Regions from separate parts of the Ralstonia sp. RRA genome, predicted to be linked through region 1. Evidence: predicted binding sites of a transcription regulator. Region 1 holds the regulator's gene; each other region holds the start of a gene.
What was found. The regulator FNR, encoded in region 1, switches genes on or off when oxygen is low (the NO sensors DNR and NnrR bind a similar motif). The targets are predictions, from matches to a motif close to TTGATNNNNATCAA.
Positions count from the first base shown of each region.

Region 2: the regulator FNR is predicted to act here: its motif matches at 1,157-1,170, upstream of V6657_RS21565 (PAS domain-containing methyl-accepting chemotaxis protein).
Region 3: the regulator FNR is predicted to act here: its motif matches at 1,191-1,204, upstream of adhP (alcohol dehydrogenase AdhP).

Region 1 covers NZ_CP146091.1:1,984,029-1,987,280, reverse strand. Annotated here, with positions in the region: gene ccoG (cytochrome c oxidase accessory protein CcoG) at 1-925, shown strand, start outside; gene V6657_RS09770 (FixH family protein) at 953-1,180, shown strand; gene V6657_RS09765 (hypothetical protein) at 1,177-1,431, shown strand; gene fnr (fumarate/nitrate reduction transcriptional regulator Fnr) at 1,461-2,189, opposite strand; gene V6657_RS09755 (sulfite exporter TauE/SafE family protein) at 2,368-3,111, shown strand.
Region 2 covers NZ_CP146092.1:773,956-777,207, reverse strand. Annotated here, with positions in the region: gene V6657_RS21575 (siderophore-interacting protein) at 1-794, shown strand, start outside; gene V6657_RS21570 (hypothetical protein) at 824-1,054, opposite strand; gene V6657_RS21565 (PAS domain-containing methyl-accepting chemotaxis protein) at 1,295-2,884, shown strand; gene V6657_RS21560 (EAL domain-containing protein) at 2,923-3,252, opposite strand, start outside.
Region 3 covers NZ_CP146091.1:3,350,271-3,353,522, forward strand. Annotated here, with positions in the region: gene sbcB (exodeoxyribonuclease I) at 1-1,123, opposite strand, end outside; gene adhP (alcohol dehydrogenase AdhP) at 1,261-2,283, shown strand; gene V6657_RS16120 (2-hydroxyacid dehydrogenase) at 2,345-3,252, shown strand, end outside.

The sequences.
Region 1 (3,252 bases):
CACCTTCGTCGGCTTCTTCACGCCGATCCGTGAACTCGGCATGGAGACATGGACGCTGTCGCTCGGGCCGTGGCAGACCTTCTGGATGCTGTTCTACGCGTTCGCCACCTGGGGCAACGCCGGCTTCCTGCGTGAGCAGGTGTGCCTCTACATGTGCCCGTACGCTCGCTTCCAGAGCGTGATGGTCGACCCAGACACCTACGTCGTCACCTACGACACGCAGCGCGGCGAGCCGCGCGGCAGCCGCTCGCGCAGTGCAGACTTCGCGGCGCAGGGGCTCGGTTCGTGCGTGGATTGCAGCATCTGCGTGCAGGTGTGCCCGACCGGCATCGACATCCGTCAGGGCTTGCAGTACGAGTGCATCGGCTGCGGCGCCTGCATTGACGCCTGCGATCAGGTGATGGACAAGATGCGCTACCCGCGCGGCCTGATCCGTTACACCTCCGAGCGCGCGATGCACGACCGGCTCACCCCGAAAGAGGCGCGGCGCCATCTGCTGCGTCCGCGCGTGCTGATCTATGCCAGCATCATGCTGGTGCTCATCACGGGCTTCATCGTTGCGTTGACGATGCGCCAGCCGCTCAAGGTGGACGTGATTCGCGATCGTGGTGCGCTGGCGCGCGAGGTGGACGGCGGCAAGATCGAGAACGTCTATCGCCTGCAGTTGATGAATGCCTCCGAGCAACCTGTGCGCGTGACCATCACGGCGGAAGGACTGCCGCAGCTGGAAGTGCAGGGCGGACGCGGTGAATCGACCACGCTTGAGTTGGCACCGGCAGCCAACCGCCTGTTGCCGATCCGCGTGCGCCGTCCCGCAGACGACGTGGGAGCCGGATCGCACAAGATCCGTTTTGTAATCCAGGCAGACAGCGGTAGCGAAAGCCTCGTGCTGCGCGAGCCGTCGAGTTTCATCGTGCCGCGCTGATGCGGTTTTTTAGAACAGGAGACACAGATGCAGGCAATGCAATCTTCCGCTCCGGCCCGGCCATGGTGGCGCGAGCCCTGGCCGTGGCTGCTGATGGCCGGCCCCTTCGTCGCCATGATCGGATGCGGTGTCACCATCTGGTTAGCCGTGTCGCATCCGGATCCCGTCATTCATGACAACGTCGTGCGGCGCGGCTTGGTCGTCGAGAAGCCCGTCTCCGTGCCGGCCCATGCCGCCCACGGGGAGGTCCAATGAAACGCCGCCTGCTGATGTGGATTCTCTGGCCTGCGTTTCTATGCGCGGCGCTGGCCGAGCTGGTCGTGTTTGCGGTGGTGGACCCGGCGGATCTGCGCTTCTTCGGAGAACAGATTGCCGTGTCGGCCGAGGCGGTCTACACGGTGTCGTTCTTTGTGTTCTGGTTGCTGTGCGGACTGTCGAGCGCACTCACGCTGTACGTGTCGCCGGGCATCGGCAAGCTGGAGGCGCACGAGCATCCGCTCGTGTGAGCGGATGTCGTCTTGGAAGGTGGGCGGGTTTAGCTGGCCTGGCCGCTCATCACCTGGCGCAGGCCTGCCATGTCGATGAGCTTGACGTGGCGCTGGCGGATCTGGATCAGGCCGGCCTCAGCAAAACGCGAGAACAGGCGGCTCACGGTTTCGAGCTTCAGGCCCAGATAGCTGCCCAGTTCTTCACGGCTCATGCGCAGCACGAACTCGGTCGACGAATACCCGCGCTGAGCTGAGCGTTTGGACAGGTTGAGCAGGAAAGCGGCAAGGCGTTCTTCAGCGCGCATCGAGCCGAGCGTCAGCAGCATGTGGTGATCCTGCGAGATCTCCTTGCTCATGATGCGCAAGAACTGGTGCTGCAGAGAGGGCAGCCGGCGCGAGAGCTGTTGCAGTTGGTCGTAACGCACCACGCAGACTTCGGTGTCTTCCAGCGCGGTGGCATCCGACACGTGGCACATGTCGCCAATGCCGTCGAGCCCGACGATCTCGCCGGGCAAATGGAAGCCGGTGATCTGGTGGCGCCCGTCTTCCAGCGTGAGATGTGTCTTGAGCGTGCCGAAGCGGATGCCGTACACGGCTTCGAGCGGCTCACCGAGGGCGTAGAGCGTCTGGCCTTTCTTGATGCGGATGCGCTCGGCAACCAACTCATCCATCTTGCGCACGTCTTCCGAATTCATGCCCACCGGCAGACAGATCTGGCCGAGTACGCAAGTGGAACAACGGGAAGCTTGGTCGGTGAGTGCGATTCGTGTGAGCACAGGGGGCGAGTGAATTTCGAGTAAGTGAAATGAGAAATTCTTGTGATGCAACCGCGGCCTATTATAGCGGCCGCCATGCTGATATCGGATTGTTCCGATAACGTGAATTGCGCGAAATGCACGGAATTCCCGTCAGCAAAACACTAACTTTGGTCCATATCAAAAGAGCGTCAAAAAGATGAATGTTGCCGCGCTCGTAAGCGTTTTTTTGATCGCATTGCTCGGCGGTGTGCATTGCTTGGCAATGTGCAGCGGCATCGCGTTGGCGGCTGAACGCGGGCAGGTGCCGGTGCGCATCGTTTCGCGTCGCAGGCTGGCATTCGAGCAGACGGTCATGCATGCCGGGCGCATCAGTATGTACGCGGTGTTGGGGGCCATCATGGGTGCGCTCGGTGCCACGGTTTGGCGCCAGCAGTGGCTGCCGATTCAACGCGGATTGTTTGCATTCGCCAGCGCTTTGCTGCTCGCCTATGGCCTGCTGCTGGTTGTGCGGACCACGGGTGATGCATGGCGCAATCCTTGGCTGGAACGCGTGCTGGGTTACTTTGCCGGCGTCCTGTCGAAAATGGGGGCGCGACTGGGTGAAAATCTGCGCCACAGCCCACCATTGGTGCGGCGCTATGTCACGGGTTTGGCATGGGGGCTGGTACCGTGCGGCATGATTTACGGGGCGCTGGCCGTTGCGTTGTTGGCGGGCAACGCGGCATCGGGGGCGGTTGTGATGCTGGCGTTTGGTCTGGGTACCTTGCCAAATCTGCTGATGATGTCCGGATTGGCAGGCTGGATGCGGGGGCTGTCTCGCCAAAAGTGGGCGCGTGGCGCGGCGGGTGCCGCCATTGCCGCCTTTGGCGTGTGGGGGCTGGTCTGCGCTGCGTGGCTGCCGGAGATGCTCAACGCACACGGTTTCTGCCTGGTGCTGTAGCCGTTTGAATCGCCCGCAGATCGCCATCTGGCCTGGGGCGGCGCACTAAGGCATCTTCCCGGTTGCGGCACCGCAGGAAATTGCCCTACAATCAAACACAATTCGACTCGCCCACCGCGCAGATCAACAATCCCAAGCGAC
Region 2 (3,252 bases), on a different replicon from region 1:
TGTCGCAGCTGCTTAGCCCTCTCAAACCCGCCACGCGCCGTGTGCGCGTGCACGCCATCCACACGCTGTCGCCGCGTATGCGCCGTGTGGTCTTTACCGGTATCTCGCCGACTGACCTGGCCGATCTGGCCGACATGTCGCCGGGCGCCGCAATCAAACTGATGTTTCCACTCAAGGCAAACGGCGCTGCCGATCGCACACTCGGCCGCGCCTACACCATCCGCCGCTACCACGCCGAGCGTGCCGAGCTGGAGGTTGACTTTGTCGTGCACGACGAGACGCCCACTGCGCAACACGGCCCCGCCGCGCGTTGGCTGGAGCACGCCGCCCCGGGCGATGAAGTGGAGTTTGCCGGCCCCAAGCGCGGTTTCCAGGCCAATCCCGCTGCACCGTGGACGTTGCTGGTGGGGGATGAAACCGCGCTGCCGGCCATCTTTGCCATTCTGGAGAGTCTGCCGGAGCGCACGCCCGTGCATGCCTTTATCGCCATCAGCGATGCCCGTGCGCAATTACCACTCGAAGGTGCATTTGCCGGGCACCCGCGCAGCCACGACATCCACTGGATCGAAGCCGATACGGCGCACGCGGGCGCCATGGTGGTGGGCGCGCTGAGCGCACAGACGCTGCCGACAGGCACACCGCAAGTCTTTCTGGCGGGCGAAGCTTCACTGCTCAAACAGGTGCGCACGCTGCTTGAAGACACCTGGGCGGTGCCGCGTGATGCCATCGATGCCAAAGGCTACTGGACAGCAGGGCTCACGCGCGAGCAACGCAAGGCGCAGGAGCGCCGCTAGGCCCCACCTGAGGCTGCGCGCCGGTACCGTCACGCCGCGCCGCGCACCCAATCACCCAGCACGCGCTGCCCATACAGCAGCGCGGCATCCATCGCTTCACGCGGTGAGCCGAACGTGCAACTCGGCAGCACGGGCTGCGAGCCCCTCATCGACTGCCCCTCCGCACTGCGGAAAACCACGTCGATACGGGCCGCCCAACCATGCTCGCCCGCCGGGATCACCCGAGGGACGATCTCCACGTCGCCACAGATCTTGTACACCGTGTTCCTCCATTTCCAGCGGATGCGCCCGCTGCCTTCAAATTAGCAATGGCTATGCCCACGCGTACCCGTTCTGAGGGGCTGGAGGAACCACGCTCCAATTTGATCTGGATCAAATCACGTCACATTTCGGCCGGCTTCGGTCTTTAGTCCCGCGCCAGGCGTGCCGTTGCAAGGGAGGACTCCCGCCCATTCCTGCTGATTTCCGCCTACCTGCGCGCCCACAAGGCGCGGCACATCATGCGCAAGAACCTCCCGGTCACCCAAGCCGAAACCGCACTCGCCCCCACCGACTACCTCATCTCCCGTACCGATCTCAAAGGCCGCATCGTCTTCGCCAACCCGGCGTTCGTGCGCGTGAGCGGCTACTCGTTGGAAGAGCTGATGGGCGCGCCGCACAATCTTGTGCGTCATCCCGACATGCCCGAGGCCGCCTTTGCAGACTTGTGGGCCACGCTGCAAGCCGGCAAGCCGTGGCGCGGCTTCGTCAAGAACCGCCGCAAGGACGGCGGCTTCTACTGGGTGCTCGCCAACGTCACGCCCGTGTTCCAGGGCAGCAACGTCGTCGGCTATACCTCCGTGCGCTCGATGGCCACGCCCTCGCAGATTGCGCGCGCGCAGCGCGCCTACGCCGCCATCAACGAAGGCGACACGTCCTACACCGTGCGTGCCGGTCGCATCCTGCGCACGGGCTGGCGACGCGCCGTCAATCTGTTCCAGCGCGACAGTTTGCGCTTCAGGGTCATCGGGCTGCAAAGCCTGATTGCCGTGGCCATCCTGATTGGCACGCTGTGGGCGCACATCGCATTGGAAGCAGCGGACCTGCACGACAAAACGTGGCTGGTGCTCAGCCGTGACTGGCTGTGGCTGACCGGTGTGGGCTGTGCGGGGCTTGCGACGATGTCGGGCGTGCTGCTGGCGCGCACGCTGATCCGCCCGCTGGAAGAAGCGGCTACGCTGGCCACGCGCCTGGCCGCGGGCGACCTGACCACGGCCGTGGAAGTCCGCTCCAACGATGAGTTGGGCGAGGTCATGCGTGCCATGGCCACCATGCGCGCGAGCCTGTCGTCCATCGTGCACGACATCCAGGATGGCGCCACCAACGTCGCAAATAGCACGCTGCAGATTTCCGCCGGCAACCATGACTTGTCGGCCCGCACCGAGCAGCAAGCTGCCGCGCTGGAAGAAACCGCGTCAAGCATGGAAGAGCTCACGTCCATGGTTGCGCAGAATGCCGATCACGCGCGCGAAGCCAGCGCGCTGGCCGAACAGGCATCGCACATCGCCGCCGACGGCGGACAGGTCGTGCAGCGCGTCGTGCAGACCATGGACGCCATCCGCGCCGACAGCCAGCGCGTGACCGAGATCATCGCCACCATCGAAAGCATCGCCTTCCAGACCAACATCCTCGCACTCAACGCCGCGGTGGAAGCCGCCCGTGCCGGCGAAGAAGGCCGCGGCTTTGCCGTCGTGGCCGGTGAGGTGCGCAGCCTCGCGCAACGCAGCGCGCAGGCTGCTGCCCAGAGCAAGGAGATCATTCGCGCGTCGGATCAGTCCGTGCGCGATGGCGTGGCGCTGGTGCACCAGGCCGGCGCCACCATGACGCAGATCGTGCAATCGGTGCAGACCGTCACGCAGCTCATGTCGGAAATCTCGGCCAGTTCGCGCGAACAGAGCAGCGGCATTGCGCAGATCAACGACTCGGTGTCGCAACTCGATGGAGTGACGCAGCAGAACGCCACGCTGGTGGAAGAAGCCGCAGCAGCCACCTCGGTGCTGGCACGGCAATCAGAAGAGCTGAAGCACGCAGTGGCGGTGTTCCGCGCGTGATGGCGTGCGGGCGCGCGTAGGCCTGCGCCCAGCCGCAGTTACACCGCGAAGCGCCCGTCGCGCTCCAGCAGCGCGGCCACCGCATCGGGCAGCAGCGGCTCGCTGAAGTAGTACCCCTGCAGCACGTCGCATTGGTGCGATGTGAGGAAAGCAGCCTGCGCGGCGTCTTCCACCCCTTCTGCGCACACCTTCACGCCCAGGTTGTGGGCGAGCACCACCACCGTCGTGCAGATGGCCGCGTCGTTGGAATCGCGGTCGATGTCCTTGACGAAGGCGCGGTCGATCTTGATGAGGTCGATCGGCAAGCGCTTCAGATAAGCCAGGCTCGAATAACCGGTACCGAAGTCATCAATGGCAATGCGCACGCC
Region 3 (3,252 bases), 1.4 Mb from region 1:
GCGTGCGGCGGTCGTCATTGCTGACGAAGCCGCCGTAGAGGTTCTGGTCGACGTCTTCAATCGGCTCCAGCTCGCGGGCGTAGACCTGGCGCCAGGTTTCGCGCATGTCCGGCGCGCCCTGGGCAATGGCGGCATGGCGTTCGATCGTTGCGAAGTCGATGCCCCAGCGTTCGGCCTGCGCGGGCTGCAGCGTCTTCATGTTGCTGATGACGATGGGCGACTTGTTGATGTGAATCGACTTGATGGGCAGGCGCGTGGTGCCTTCGGCCAGATCCGCCGTCCGCGTGAACATGCGCTCGCGGATCGTGGCGACATCCATGTGGAACAGTTCGGACGGGTCAAACGCCAAGTCCCACACGATCAGTTCGTTCTTGTTGGTCGGGTGCCAGCCGAGCGGCCACACCACGGCCATGCAGCCGCGTTCCACGCTGTACATACCGGAGATATGCAGCAGCGGGCGCGATGCGTCACCAATCTCCGCAAGCACGCGGTCCTTCTTGCGCAGCGCCAGGCAGAAATCGAACAGGCGCGGCTGTGCGTTGCGGATCAGGCGCGCCAGCGCAATGGTTGCGCGCACGTCGGACACCGCATCGTGCGCGGATTCATGCACCAGGCCGTTGGCTTGCGAGAGGTGCTCCAGCTTGAAGCTCGGCTTGCCGTCTTCGTGCTTCGGCCACTGGATGCCTTCGGGGCGCAGCGCCCAGGTGGTGCGCACCACGTCGAGCAAATCCCACCGCCCGCAGTCGTTCTGCCACTCGCGCGCATAGGGGTCGATCAGGTTGCGCCAGAACAGGTGGCGGGTGACCTCGTCATCAAAGCGGATCGTGTTGTAGCCGACGCCGATGGTGCCGGGCGTACCCAGTTCGCGCTCGATGGCCTGGGCGAAGCGGTACTCCGGAATGCCCTGCTTGGCGCACTGCTGCGGCGTGATGCCGGTGATCAGGCAGGACACCGGGTCCGGCAGCCAGTCGTTGGAGGGCTGGCAGAACAATTCGACCGGCTCGCCGATCTCATTGAGTTCGGCATCGGTGCGGATGCCCGCGAACTGCGCCGGGCGGTCGCGGCGCGGCACGGCGCCAAAGGTTTCGTAGTCGTGCCAGAGGAAGGTTGGGGTGACGGGCAAGGGGGTTGCTCGCAGGAAAAGGCTGAAGATGCCGGCATGCTAACAGCCTTGCAGGCCTACCCGGCGGTTGACTCACATCAACCCACACGGGGCGGGCGTCGACCAGACTGATACCTCCCCCAACCTGGAGATGCCCCATGGCCCAAACCATGAAAGCCGCGGTTGTCCACGCGTTTGGTGAACCGCTGCGCATTGAGGAAGTGCCGATCCCAACACCCGGGCGCGGACAGATTCTCGTCAAGATCGCCGCCTCGGGCGTCTGCCATACCGATCTGCACGCCGCCGATGGCGACTGGCCCGTCAAACCGCGCCTGCCGTTCATCCCCGGGCATGAGGGCGTTGGCTTCGTGGCGGCGGTGGGCGAAGGCGTGACGGCCGTGAAGGAAGGCGACCGCGTGGGCGTGCCCTGGCTCTACACCGCCTGCGGCCACTGCGAGCACTGCCTCTCCGGCTGGGAGACCCTCTGTCACGAACAGCAGAACACCGGCTACTCCGTCAACGGCGGCTATGCCGAATATGTGCTGGCCGATCCGAACTATGTCGGCCATCTGCCCGCACAGGTGAGTTTTGAAGAGATCGCGCCCATCCTGTGCGCGGGTGTGACGGTCTACAAGGGCATCCGTATGACGGACACGCGGCCCGGCCAGTGGATTGCCATCTCCGGCATCGGCGGGCTGGGGCACGTGGCGGTGCAGTATGCGATTGCCATGGGCCTGCATGTGGTGGCGGTGGACGTTGCGCCCGACAAGCTGGCGCTGGCGCGCGAGCTGGGGGCCAAACTGGTCGTCGATGCCGCCCAGCAGGACCCGGCGGCCGTCATCCAGAAAGAGATCGGGGGCGTGCATGGCGTGCTGGTGACGGCGGTCTCGCGCAGCGCGTTCGCGCAGGCGCTGGGCATGGTGCGGCGTGGCGGCACGATCTCGCTCAACGGGCTGCCGCCGGGGGATTTTCCGCTGCCGATTTTCTCTACGGTGCTCAATGGCATTACGGTGCGCGGCTCCATCGTCGGCACGCGGCGTGACTTGCAGGAGTCTTTGCAGTTTGCCGCGGAGGGGTTGGTACGCGCGCACATCCACCGCGACAAGCTCGACAACATCAACCAGGTCTTCGCCGATCTGAAAGCCGGCAAGGTGGATGGCCGCATCGTGCTGACGCTCTGAGCGCAGTCACACCCGGCGGGGCGAGTAAGCTGTCGACATCACGTCCGTTCGCTCCGCCGCCATGCGCATCCTCTTCTTCAGCAGCCACCGTTACGACGAAGACAGCTTCCGCGCCGCCCAGGCGCGCGGCGGCCACGGCTTCGACCTGGTGTTCCAGCGCGCGCACCTCGACGCGCACACCGCGCCGCTCGCAGCCGGCTTTGAGGTGGTGTGCCCGTTCGTCAACGATTGTCTGAACGCCGATGTGCTGGCCGCGCTCGCCGCCGCCGGTACACGGCTGATCGCCCTGCGCTCGGCAGGCTTCAACCACGTCGATCTGGCCGCTGCGCAGCGCCTCGGGCTGACGGTGGTGCGCGTGCCGGCGTATTCACCGTACGCGGTGGCCGAGCATGCGGTCGGCATGATCCTCACGCTCAACCGGCGCCTGCACCGCGCCTGCAACCGCACGCGCGAGGGCGATTTTTCGCTGGATGGGCTGCTGGGCTTCGACCTGCACGGCAAGACAGTCGGCGTGGTCGGTACCGGGCAGATCGGGCAGGTGTTCGCGCGCATCATGGCGGGCTTCGGCTGCCGGGTGCTGGCGTTTGACCCGTTTCCGCAGGCTTCGCTGGTGGCACTGGGCGTGCGCTACGTACCGCTGCCCGAGTTGCTGGCTCAATCCGACATCGTCAGTCTGCACTGTCCGCTCAACGCCGATACGCACCACTTGATCGACGCCAGCGCGCTCGCGAACATGAAGACGGGCGCCATGCTCATCAACACCAGCCGCGGCGGCCTGGTCGATAGCCCAGCCCTGATCGACGCGCTCAAGACCGGCCAGCTCGGCCACCTGGGCCTGGACGTGTATGAGGAAGAAGCGGACCTCTTCTTCGAAGACCGCTCCGCCGACGTGCTGCAAGACGATGTGTTCGCGCGGCTGCTGACGTTTCCCAACGTCATCGTCACTGCGCACCAGGCATTCTTCACGCG